4 regions of the Paenibacillus sp. P2(2022) genome follow, and region 1 is predicted to be linked to each of the others. Evidence: riboswitches for the same ligand, from Rfam matches in the RefSeq annotation. Region 1 holds a riboswitch; each other region holds the start of a gene.
What was found. Region 1 has a riboswitch for thiamine pyrophosphate ahead of tenA (thiaminase II). Riboswitches for the same ligand answer to the same signal wherever they lie in the genome.

Region 1 (3,212 bases):
GAACCGGCAATCGTCAGCGCTCTCGGTACATGCACGTCTCTCATCGCGCACCACCTGTTGTAGTTGTTCCAGCTTCACGGATCGTGACATGCCCCTCTAGCGAACCAGTATGTAGTTTGGCAAGCTCGTCGAGAAAGGCAATCTGGAAGCTGCCCGGCCCCAGCTTTGCGGTATGCGCTGCGGCTCGAGAAGCTGCTGCACCGTAAAATGCCAAACCTGCTGTGCCTGCGAGCAGCAGGTTGGGTTCAATTGCTGCAAAGGCACCCAACACAGAGGTCAGCAGGCAGCCTGTTCCGGTTACCTTCGTAAGCAGCGCGTCTCCGCCACTAATCAATCGTACTTCAACCCCATCCGTGATGACGTCCTCTTTTCCAGTGATGACAACCATGGTATGGAGCGTTTGCGCAGCCCGAACTGCCAGATCGACATTACTGCTGTCAGCACTGTCGCCTGCATCTACCCCTTTAATTTCTCGGGCTTCTCCGATCAGATGAGCGACTTCGGCTGCATTGCCTCGTACTAGTGAGATGTTAACCTCGTTTAGAATTCGTAGTGCTGACTCGGTTCTAAAGCTAGTCGCTCCTGCACCGACCGGATCTAACAGAACTGGAACACCGTGAGCATTCGCCGATTGTCCAGCAAGGATCATGGCATCCACCAGCTCACGGTTTAGCGTACCGATATTTAACACGACGGCGCCCGCTATTTTGGCCATATCTGCTACTTCCTCGGGTGCATAAGCCATCACCGGGGAAGCCCCTAGTGCATATAGGCCGTTGGCTGTAAAGTTGGTGACCACCACATTGGTTATATTATGAACGAGGGGGTTGCTGTTTTGTACCTTTGTCAGGAGCGCCGAATAACTTTGTTCCCATATATTCATCATGTTTATCCTCTCTCATCTATACTGATTATTCCAAGACCGTAGCGCGCATCTGGACGGGCCATTGTTCCTGCTTATAAGCCATATCCCAGAACATATATTCCAGCTGGCAGCTTAGCATAAAATGCTCAATCATCCGCTCTCGCTCGGCAGCCGTGGCGACTTTCGCCCAAGCATCCACACGCTCTCGATATTTGAAGGTTACATCTTCAATTTGGTTGCCATAGAAGCAAATCCACTCATAGAACGGATGAGACTCGTCTGGTCTTACCTCATCCATTAGCCTGCGTCCAATTTCAAGATATGTCCATGGACATGGTAGCAGCACGGCCATGATTTCCCCAAGACTACCCTCATGTGCGACGGTCAGCATATGGCGGATATAATGATGAGCGGACGGAGCGAGTGGATATCCCTGCATCTCTTCATAGGTGACACCTGCGATAGCACAAAAATTTTGATGCGGATGAACCTCGCTGTTGAGAATAAAAGAGATCTGTTCGTTAAATACAGCCATATCCTCCCGGCTCGTGCTTTTGGAGATTGCGATGCCGTAAATCCGCATGTAGGCGTTCAAATATTCAAAGTCTTGTTTTACATAGTGAATCAGCTGTTCCCTTGTTAAATTTCCTTCAGCAATACCTCTCACAAAGGGATGCTCATAAATGGCTTGAAAAATGCCATCCGCCTGCTGACGGAGCTCTTGCGAAAAACTCATTTCCCCACCTCCAACAAAAATGGAGAATAAGAAGTCCCGTAAGATACAATTCTCGGAACAATGCCAAAAAGCCGCCCCGAAAACTGGAGCGGCTTCAACATAGGTTCAATGCGCAAAAACGCCTGAAACCCTATATAGAAGGCTCCACTTTCCTACGCTAGTACGAACTAGATCAGGTTCAAAGGGTCCAAGATTCATTCTTGTCTCAGCCATAATGGCTCCCCTAGTGGACTTTCCTATTCTTTTGACTAATACTGTACATTCGTTCCTATGTTATGTCAAACTGCTTATGCCTAGTGAAGGATTAGTGAGGGTGTTGGATTACACTTTCCACGGCTTTGACCCTCACATATTCCGGTTTCCACATTGCATCCCGAATGGCTTGCTCAATATTTGGAAGGTGTGCCTGAGCTACCTGATCCTGAATTGCGGCCTTTGCTACCGCAACCGCAACCGCAAACGAAACATCACGTAATTTTCGAATATGGGGCAGCAGTGCGCCGCCAAGTTCATTCGAATCTACGGCGTTGGCAACGGCATCAGCTGCTGCGGTAAACATGGAAGGAGTGATTCGTTTGGCCTTGACCACAATTGCGCCTAGACCCAGTCCCGGGAAAACAAAGGCATTGTTCGCCTGACCAATTTCAAATTTCGTACCGTTATAGGTGACGGGCTCAAAGGGACTTCCCGTAGCAATCAATGCTTTGCCATCAGTCCATCGTATCAAATCCTCGGGTACCGCTTCAGCCAGATTGGTAGGATTGGACATGGGCATAATGATCGGGCGTTCCACATGCTTTGCCATTTCCTTGATAATCTCTTCAGAAAAGGCACCCGCTACACCGGAAGTCCCAATTAAGATTGTAGGTTTTACCTGACGGATGACCTCCAGCAACGGTATTTTGCCGTCTTCCGATCGGGACCATGAGCTGATTTCTTCCTTTTTACGCACATATGGTTTCTGATAATCGAGTACATCTTCCATATCGTCCGTTAATAATCCGCGATAATCAAAGGCCCAAAATGACTTGAATGAATCTTCTTCAGGAAGCCCGTCCTCGATCATAGCTCCTCGTATTTGGTCGGCGTTGCCGATTCCTGCTGCCCCCGGACCAAAGACAAGTATTTTTTGTTCACGTAGCGGAGTTTTGGTGACACCTACCGCCGAAACAATCGCAGCTAATGTGACTGCTCCTGTGCCCTGGATGTCATCATTGAAGGTGAGAATGTTTTGACCGTATTTCCCTATAATGTGGCGTGCGTTCACGCTGCCCACATCCTCCCAATGCAAAAGCGCTTTCGGGAATTGTGTTAACGTTTTGCTGATAAAGGTATCAATAAATTGATGATAGGCTTCTCCGCGAACTCGTTTATGACGGTTTCCGATGTATAGCGGATCATTCAGCAGCTTTTCATTATTCGTGCCCACATCCAGTACAATGGGCAGCACCCGCCCGGGATGAATACCTGCCGCAGCTGTATATACAGCAAGTTTGCCAATAGCAATGTTAATTCCCCCGACCCCCCAGTCACCAATTCCCAAAATACTTTCTGAATCCGTGACCACGATCAGGTCAACATCCTCACTACGCAATCCGGAATTATAGAACG
Region 2 (3,212 bases), on a different contig from region 1:
CCTTTGATCGGTATATAGCCCCAATTACTTGATCTGCCAAGCCCGGAATCCGTCGAGCCAATTCCCTGGCATCCCACCAAATAGGGCTATCATCCTCTCGGATATTCGCAGCATTCCAGCGCCTTTGGCCCTCTGTTTCTGAACGAAAAGGGGTCACAAAACCTTCGGTACGAAAATTCACTGAAATACCCGATAAACGCTCCAAATCACAGACAAGGTCAGGGAATGCATCTCGACTTGCGCGAGCAAATCGTGCCAGCTCAAGGTCTGAGAACTCTTCACTTTCCGCTGCCAGCATTCCCGCCGCTGCTCCTGATGCTCCCTCACCGGGGATACATCGTTCCAGCATAATTGTACTTCGTCCCTCCTTAGCCACATGATAAGCAATGGCACTGCCGATCACACCCCCGCCTATGACCAAGCATTCTGCGTGTCCTATTGCTTTTTTCTCTGTATGTGTCTTTGACATATGTTCCGTGTCTCCTCTCCGGTGAGCATTCTGCTTTCCCTTCGTCTCGTTTTCTTGCTACAGGTCGTGAACTACAAGATCTACCATTCGCCTATATTCCATCGCTGCTGCAACGGGTGACTCTGCTTCCCATATACCAGACATCACCGCAATTCCGCTTGCTCCGGCATGATAGAGCTCTGGAACATGATGAGGTTGTATGCCTCCCAACGCTATCACCGGAATGGCCGACAATCTGCAAATGCGTTCAAGCTGTGCTACACCCCGCGGTACAAGACCGGCCTTACAATAGGTCTCATATACATGACCAAATAGTACATAGTCTGCTCCCCCCTGCTCAGCGGTCTGCACCTCCTCCAAGGAATGTACAGACACTCCACAGCGTGTACCCACTGGAAGCAGACTTTTCGCATCCATCACAGATAACCCATTAGCAGGTAGCTGGACAGCTCTTGCCAAGGTAAGTAAAGCTACGTCCATACGGTCATTTACTACAATTTGCTGCAAAGGAACTTCCTGCTCGATCATGCTACGAGTCAAAGAAAGCAAAGCAGAGGCACCCTTCTGTTTCGAACGTGCGTGTACATAATGAATATAAGGACAAATAGCGGCAGCCACTTTGGGTACATCCACACAGGAGACACTTTCCATCGTAATTACGTGTAATTCGATCTCATTTTCACCTCACTTGGACTAAAAAATATAAAATAATCGTATAAGCTGAACTATATTGTTGCAGCTCCCTATTGGGTAATATCATACGGAGCCAGCCACATGTAACAGCAATAATGAAAGGAGATCATTTGTAAATCCGTCTACGGAAGCTCGAACAAATGAAGATGAACGAAACGCAAAAAGCCACTTCCCAGAGGAAGTGGCTTGACAAACGTTCAAAATCGAACGGACTATTATATCCGTAAACGTATATCGTTCCCTGTGCAAACAAAAGTAAAGAGCTACTACCTTGTTTGTACAGTACTCACTTCCCTACGCTGGCATAACCCAGATCAGGTACAAAGGGTCCGAAATCCATTTATTTCGTCTCAGCCGCATGGGCGGCTCCCCTAGTGTAACTATTTTATTGTATCAGCTAAAGATAGCTTAGCATATTTTCCTAATTCTGCAAACCCCACCTTGTGTTAAATCTGTCAGAACTGGATTTTAGTTAACTTTACTAGACCACTCTTCTACATTCCACGTTTTGGTTACCCAATCCTCGTAAAAGTCCGGTTCGTGGGATACAAGCAATACGGTCCCTTTGTATTCCTTCAAAGCGCGTTTGAGTTCATCCTTTGCTTTGACATCCAAGTGGTTGGTAGGCTCATCAAACAGTACCCAGTTGCTCTCACGCATTAACAGTTTACAAAGGCGGACTTTAGCCTGTTCTCCACCACTAAGCGCAGACAAAGGCCGGGTGATATGCTCATTCTTCAAACCACAGCGCGCCAAATGCGCTCGTACTTCATGCTGATTCAAATGCGGAAATTCATTCCATACATCGTCAATCGGTGTAATTTTCTCCGCCTTTACTTCCTGTTCAAAATAAGCAGGCTGCAAGAAATCCCCTTGATAGGTTTTTCCGCTGATTGGAGGTATTTTCCCGAGAATGGTTTTGAGCAACGTAGACTTACCAACACCATTGCAGCCAACAATTGCGATCTTTTCGCCACGTTCGATCGTCATGGACATTTTAGGCAAAAGGGCATGAGTGTAGCCAATTTCAAAATCAATACCCTCAAAAACCGTTTTCCCGCTCGCACGGGCTTCTTTGAACTGAAAGGTTGGCTTTACAGCTTCTTCAGGCTTATCAATACGTTCGATCCGATCAAGCTGCTTTTCACGGCTTTTTGCACGGCCTGATGTAGATGCGCGCGCTTTATTGCGCTGAATAAAATCTTCCTGTTTCTTAATATATTCCTGCTGCTTCTCATATGCATCAATATGCTGTGCTTTGTTCAGATCCGCCATTTCAAGAAACTTTTCATAGTTAGCTGAATAGCGGGTCATCTTAGCAAATTCAAGATGGTAGATTACATTAACGACTTGGTTCATAAATTCAGTATCATGTGAGATGAGGATAAAAGCATAGGGATAATCCTTCAAATATCGCGTAAGCCATTCAATATGCTCCACATCCAAATAGTTGGTAGGCTCATCCAGCAGCAATACATTTGGCTTTTCCAACAGCAACTTAGCAAGAAGCACCTTTGTCCGTTGCCCACCACTAAGTGCTGCTACATCCCGATCCAGTCCGATGGCAGAGAGACCTAATCCATTCGCCATTTCTTCAACCTTCACATCAATGAGGTAAAAATCCCCCATATCCAATTGCTCTTGAATTTCTCCCATCTGTTCCAGCAAAACTTCCAACTCTTCGGGAGAAGCCTCTCCCATTTTGTCTGTAATTTGCATCATTTCCTTTTCTAGTTCCAACAAAGGAAGAAAAGCGTCTTTTAATACATCACGTACTGTTTTGCCCGGCGTCAGCTTGGTGTGCTGATCCAGATAGCCATAACGTACACGTGGAGTCCATTCCACTTTGCCTTCATCTTTAAGCAATTTTCCAGTCAGAATGTTCATGAGTGTCGATTTACCAACACCATTAGCTCCTACCAATCCTACACGTTCCCCCGCAAGTAATCGAAAGGAAACATTTTTAAATAATGCACGGTCCCCAAAGTTGTGGGATACATTTTCTACAGTCAATAAACTCATAAGCTGTTTTTGGCTCCTTATTGTCATC
Region 3 (3,212 bases), on a different contig from region 1:
TCCGAATAATAATCATAATTCATCAGCGCCCCATGAATATCTGTTGTTTCCATGATCCGCAGATTCACCGTAGCTTCATCGTGGGATTTGTTAGCTGCCCAGGATGGAGCGGCTGAAAACACCAGCAGGCTACAAGTTACAACTGCCGCTGTAAACCCTTTAAACCAATTTTTACGAAATAACAAAATATACCCCTCCTCATTAAGGTGTATGCCTCATATACATACTTTTGCACATATATGTAAGCTTTGAACCCACCATTCCTATTTTAATCCAACGCCAGACAAAAGAGTAGTCATTTGCTTAGAATATTTATGAAAAAATAATTATTTTGCGTATAAAAAAAGCCAGTAAATCTCCTGAAAAAGTTGGAAATTTACTGGCTTGTCCGTTTATATTGTTTCTATTTCGTCCACACCTGGCGCTCCGTTTGTTGACCCACGTACTCAATACGAGTCGGATTGACGTCTAAGATGACATAATCGGGATCATCTGGTCCGGAAAACCATTTTTTCAGAGAATCATTCCACACTTGTTTGCGTAACCCCTCATCAGCTGTAATCTGGACGGTAGCCTCCACTTCCAAGACTTCCTTCGTGCCACCCACTTCATAGCCCAGCAGCAGATAAGCATTCGGATTGTCCTTTAGCTCATCCACTTTATGTGTTTTGCGATCCGTCGCCAGATGAATGTTCATTCCATCGTTAAAAAGGGCCATATAGCGTACTTTCGGTTTTCCGCCCTCTACCGTACCTAACGAGCAAAATTTGTTGTTATCCAAAGCCTTCACAATGGCTTGTTCCAGCTGACTGCGATCCAGTGTCTCCGTTTTACCCACAGTACAACAACTCCTTTTTACGAATTAGAATTCTATAGGGCTATGCCACTTGGCACCAGCTCTCCTAAACATACAGTGTAGCTGTTCTAAAAATAACATGACCAAACAGATCTGAATGATTCATGTTCATTTTCAGATCAAAGCTCACAGTAAAAGTGTACCCTGTCGTTCGGCAAATGAACCGTGAGCGCTTCCTCAAAGCTGGACAGCCCCGCTTTCAAGGCATATAATCGTCGTAGTAAACCCGAATAAACGAACCCATTAAACCATACAATGCCAGGGGTGCTGGAATCGGCCGGCTGAGAGTGTGTCCCAAGACACTGACCCTTACAACCTGATCTGGGTAATGCCAGCGTAGGAATGCTTAAGCAAGATGTGCCTTTTATTAAAACAGGACATCCCTTACTTTGGTATATACAAGCGCAAGCGTCCCGGATCTCGGGACGCTTTTTTTGTTGAAGATAAAGTTGTTGGAAAGATTGCTTCCGGCAGATGTGATTTTTGTGAAAATGGGGAATATAAACTGTCTGATTGGACGGATAACGGGTAATTAAAAAGGAGAGAACACAACGATGAAGCGCATGAAAATGTTAAGCCTGGGTCTGATCAGTCTGTGGCTCATGGCTATGACTCTGACCGCTTGCGGCGGCAATCCCCCTACATCTCAAAAGGAGGTTCCTGCTGCCGACACTTCAACGTCTACCTCGGCAAAGGGGCTCAAAGATGTTAAAGTGGTGCTCGACTGGACACCCAATACGAATCACACGGGACTCTATGTCGCCAAGGACAAAGGATTTTACGAAAAAGCAGGCTTAAATGTCCAAATTGTTCAACCTGGTTCAGGGGGAGCCGACCAAATGGTTGCTTCGAATGCTGCACCTTTTGGTATCAGCTATCAAGAAGGCGTCACTCAGGCTCGCATCCAAGGCGTACCGCTCGTATCCATCGCTGCGGTGATTCAGCATAACACCTCTGGCTTCGCAGCTCCGGTAGACCGCGGAATTAAAAGCCCGAAAGATTTCGAGGGTAAAAGCTACGGCGGCTGGGGTTCTCCTGTAGAAGAAGCGGTCATGAAATCCATCATGGATTCAGACCAAGGTGATGTGAGCAAAGTGAAAATCGTCAATATGGGCAATGCAGACTATTTTACAGCCGTGAAGCGGGATATTGACTTTGCCTGGATTTTCTACGCATGGACCGGGATTGAGGCCGAGCTTCGAGGCGAGCCCTTGGATATGCTGTATGTAAAAGATTATTCCAAAAGTCTCGATTACTATACACCTGTAATTGTGAGCAATGAACAGACGATAAAAAACGATCCTGACCTAGTCAAAGCGTTCATGGACGCTACTGCACAAGGCTATGAATACACTATCGCCCATCCAGAAGAAGCGGCGAATATCTTAACTAAAGTTGTGCCAGAGCTGGACAAAAAACTGGTACTTGCTAGCCAAAAATGGCTAAGCCCGCGTTATCAGGACGATGCCACGCAATGGGGCTTACAAAAAGCAGAGGTATGGCAAAACTACTCGGATTGGATGTATGAACGCAAGCTGCTCAGCAAACCTTTGGAAGTCGATAAGGCCTTCACAAACGACTTCTTGCCCAAGCGTTGATCATTTTGTTAAATCGCTAAATAAGACTGGACTAGAGAAGTGAACGAAGCGCCACTACGCGGACGGATGATGCTTCCCATCGCCACCGCCCCCCGGATTTCTCGTATAAAGCCCTCAGCAGGGTAGAAATCCGGGGACAAAAGCGACCGTTTTGCTTGTACAGCACCATTCCGTCCAATTCGTTCTCGTTCCACTTGGTTTATTTCTCTAATCTCATAGTATCTAAGCGCAAAAACAGGTGCGCTTATGTAGAAAATACCGTACAAAATACTGTACAACCTAGCTTTAAAACTAAGTGGCTTTTAAGGCGGTTGGTAGCGGAGCGGTTCATTTGAATCTGAAGAAGCGAAGCGGTCTCCCCACCTTAAACCACCATATCTTTTTTACTAACACTCCAATAAAGGACAGGTGAAATTCACATGGCTAATACACTGCTCAGCATTCAAGTAATCCCTAAAACACCTAATAACGAAGACTCTTACCCCTATGTAGACAAGGCGATTGAGGTCATCCAGCGTTCCGGTGTCAAACATCAGGTGAATCCATTGGATACGACCATGGAGGGCGAGCTCGACGAGTTGCTGAAAGTGGTTAAAGAAATGCACGAGGCTTTGACGGAAGCTGGAAGTCCCAGCGTCATTTCACAGATCAAAATTGCACATAACCCACAGGGCATCAGCATGAGCAAGCTGACCGAGAAGTATCGCCCATGAATCCGAAAGGCAAGAACGCATCCTGGTGGAAAAGCGTATGGCCGC
Region 4 (3,212 bases), on a different contig from region 1:
CAAGAGGAGCGGTTCACGATGGAAGACCGTAAATTAACCGTCCGCGCTGTAGAGCGTGCACTTGATATACTGCTGTGTTTTACCGCAGAATCTGATCTTGGTCTAACGGAGATTGCCTCCCAAATTGGTCTACATAAAAGCACTGTTCATCGTCTTTTGACTACGCTGGAGGATCGGGGATTTGTCGTTCGGAATGCCGAAACGGAAAAATATAGGCTTGGTTTTCGCATATGGGAGCTGTCCACGCATCTGTCCCAAAGCGATGAGCCGGCGGTGTTGTTACAGCCTGCAATGGAAGGACTGCGTGATCGCTTAGGGGAAACGGTCAGCTTGTACCTGCGGGATGGAAGCATGCGTATTCGCATACAAGCCGTGCAGAGCAATCAGGCGATCCGTAGGGTTGCGCCTGTGGGTGCGCGTATGCCGCTGGCTGTGGGAGCCTCCAGCAAGGTGCTGGCGGCCTTTATGCCACCGCAGGAGCTGGAGGTATTGCTAAGCAGTGAAGAATGGCCACCTTCGGTAGACCCGGAGGTTTATAAAGCCCAGCTGCAGGACATTCGTGAGAAGGGCTATGCGACCAGCTATGAAGAACGTGAGCCAGGAGCTGCGGCTGTGGCCGCGCCTATTGTGAACCGAAAGGGACAGGTCACGGCGGCTTTATCTGTATCCGGCCCGGTCAGTCGACTTGCGCCCGAGACGCTGCATGAGTTTGCACCGATTTTGATCGAAGCAGCCAAGGAAATGGGGCTTATGCTTCCGTGACAGTAATCAATACAAAAGGAAATCATACAAGGGTTGCCAAAGCTATAAATTTAAAGTAGTCTGATAGAGATGGCGGGATGTCTGTTATAGCCGCCAATTCATGTGAATAGAAAGTATCACAGTTACTGGGGGAGCCTGTAATGCGGGCTGAGATGGAATCAGGCAAGATTCCGGACCCTTTGCACCTGATCTGGATCATACCAGCGTAGGGAAGTAATCGGCCATTGAAATGTATACGCAGCTGCTGTCTACGGCCGCGCATTGGAATATGATTATTCCACGTGCGATCGGTTTGGATAGCTGTCTCGTTTGATTAGCCGGTTCCCTAGGGAACCGGCTTTTTTGCATAGATCAGCGCCACCCTGGGAATGGTTCCGGATCGGTGTGTCATTTCAACGATACGGGAGGAATGGACCATGAAACCGACAGAAACAAAAGGAACGAAAGAAACAGGAATGAAATCAGCAGATGCAGGATTGGCGGGAATAATAGAAGTAGAGGGAGAGAAGGCCAAAGCGGAGCAAGCCAGTGGGCTAAAGCCCTTTCCGGGGAGCCGTAAGGTGTATATTCAAGGTTCTCGGCCGGATATTGCTGTGCCTGAGCGTGAAATCGCGCTACAACCCACACATACCCCGCAGGGCACCGAGCATCATGACCCACTGCGTGTGTATGATACCAGCGGTCCGATGACGGACGAAGCCTACCAGGTCGACATCCGTCAGGGATTGCCACCATTACGGCGAGCTTGGGCACTGGAACGGGGAGATGTGGAGGCTTATGAGGGCCGCGCCGTCAAGCCGGAGGATAACGGGATGAAGCCTGGTTCCAAACGTGAGACAGTGGAATTTCCCGGCGTGACCAACCGTCCGCTACGGGCCTCGCAAGGGCGTACTGTGACGCAAATGCACTATGCGCGGCAAGGGATCATTACGCCTGAAATGGAATTCGCGGCGATCCGCGAAGGTGTAGAGCCCGAGTTTGTACGACAGGAGCTGGCGGCTGGACGAGCTATTTTACCTTCAAATATCAATCACCCGGAAAGCGAACCCATGGTCATTGGGCGCCAATTTCACGTAAAGATCAATGCAAACATTGGGAATTCCGCAGTTACGTCCTCCATCGAGGAAGAAGTGGAGAAGATGACCTGGGCTGTGCGCTGGGGCTCAGACACCGTCATGGACCTGTCTACAGGCCGGAATATTCATACAACGCGCGAATGGATCATCAGGAATTCTCCCGTACCGATTGGAACGGTGCCGCTATATCAGGCACTGGAAAAGGTGAACGGCGAAGCTGAGAAGCTGACGTGGGAGCTGTATCGAGACACGCTGATTGAGCAGGCGGAGCAGGGAGTGGACTATTTTACGATCCATGCGGGTGTATTGCTGCGATATATACCGATGACGGCGAATAGAATGACGGGAATTGTATCCCGGGGCGGGTCGATTATGGCAGCTTGGTGCCTTGCACACCATCAGGAGAACTTTTTGTATACGCATTTTGAAGAAATCTGTGAAATTATGAAAGTCTATGATGTGGCCTTTTCTCTCGGGGATGGTCTGCGTCCAGGGAGTATCTATGATGCGAATGATGAAGCACAATTTGCAGAGCTAGAGACGTTGGGCGAGCTCACGCAAATTGCATGGAAGCATGATGTCCAGGTCATGATTGAAGGGCCAGGACATGTCCCTATGCACAAAATCAAGGAGAATGTGGATTTACAAATGGAGATTTGTAAGGAAGCCCCCTTTTATACTTTAGGGCCGCTGACGACGGATATCGCACCAGGATATGATCATATTACCTCAGCTATCGGGGCGGCGATGATCGGTTGGTTCGGGACATCGATGCTGTGCTACGTTACGCCGAAGGAGCACTTGGGTCTGCCGAACAAGGATGATGTCCGCGAAGGAGTTATTACCTACAAAATTGCCGCACATGCTGCCGATCTGGCGAAGGGTCATCCGCGGGCACAGCAGCGGGACGATGCTTTGTCCAAGGCGCGTTTTGAATTCCGCTGGCGCGATCAGTTCAATCTCTCGCTTGACCCTGAGCGGGCATTGTCCTACCATGATGAAACGCTACCAGCAGAGGGGGCCAAGGAAGCCCACTTTTGCTCGATGTGCGGTCCCAAGTTTTGCAGTATGCGTATCACGCAGGACATTCGTGCCTATGCGGCCGATAAGGGACTGAATACTGAGGAAGCCGTTGCCGCCGGGATGCGAGAGAAGGCAGAGCAGTATCGGGAAGCTGGGCAGTAAAAATCGGTAGCGATACAAAAGTCAATCAACTGGGAAGCCTCAACGAAAAGTACAGTTAAGCTCGTCAGAGGTTTATTTCCATAAACGTATGAGCAAGGTTTAGAAACGCGTGAGTAACAAAAAGCCGTGGTTCTCTACAGTCGATGTAGAAAACTACGGCTTTTCAGCTTATGTAAAGCGGGATCATGC

Region 2: it holds a riboswitch for thiamine pyrophosphate, as region 1 does, so the genes downstream of both, MMB75_RS05820 (thiamine phosphate synthase) here and tenA (thiaminase II) in region 1, are expected to answer to the same signal.
Region 3: it holds a riboswitch for thiamine pyrophosphate, as region 1 does, so the genes downstream of both, MMB75_RS23635 (ABC transporter substrate-binding protein) here and tenA (thiaminase II) in region 1, are expected to answer to the same signal.
Region 4: it holds a riboswitch for thiamine pyrophosphate, as region 1 does, so the genes downstream of both, thiC (phosphomethylpyrimidine synthase ThiC) here and tenA (thiaminase II) in region 1, are expected to answer to the same signal.

Annotation. Positions count from the first base shown of each region.
Region 1 covers NZ_JAKWFI010000005.1:271,457-274,668, forward strand. Annotated here, with positions in the region: gene thiD (bifunctional hydroxymethylpyrimidine kinase/phosphomethylpyrimidine kinase) at 1-44, opposite strand, end outside; gene thiM (hydroxyethylthiazole kinase) at 41-886, opposite strand; gene tenA (thiaminase II) at 912-1,601, opposite strand; TPP riboswitch at 1,734-1,836, opposite strand; gene MMB75_RS18270 (NAD-dependent malic enzyme) at 1,906-3,212, opposite strand, start outside.
Region 2 covers NZ_JAKWFI010000001.1:1,276,384-1,279,595, reverse strand. Annotated here, with positions in the region: gene thiO (glycine oxidase ThiO) at 1-469, opposite strand, end outside; gene MMB75_RS05820 (thiamine phosphate synthase) at 527-1,120, opposite strand; TPP riboswitch at 1,437-1,545, opposite strand; gene MMB75_RS05815 (ABC-F family ATP-binding cassette domain-containing protein) at 1,631-3,184, opposite strand.
Region 3 covers NZ_JAKWFI010000012.1:54,557-57,768, reverse strand. Annotated here, with positions in the region: gene MMB75_RS23645 (bifunctional 2',3'-cyclic-nucleotide 2'-phosphodiesterase/3'-nucleotidase) at 1-185, opposite strand, end outside; gene MMB75_RS23640 (pyridoxamine 5'-phosphate oxidase family protein) at 404-838, opposite strand; TPP riboswitch at 1,107-1,216, shown strand; gene MMB75_RS23635 (ABC transporter substrate-binding protein) at 1,411-2,454, shown strand; gene MMB75_RS23630 (hypothetical protein) at 2,463-2,648, opposite strand; gene MMB75_RS23625 (MTH1187 family thiamine-binding protein) at 2,874-3,167, shown strand; gene MMB75_RS23620 (ABC transporter permease) at 3,164-3,212, shown strand, end outside.
Region 4 covers NZ_JAKWFI010000009.1:41,634-44,845, reverse strand. Annotated here, with positions in the region: gene MMB75_RS21860 (IclR family transcriptional regulator) at 19-762, shown strand; TPP riboswitch at 880-991, shown strand; gene thiC (phosphomethylpyrimidine synthase ThiC) at 1,179-3,023, shown strand.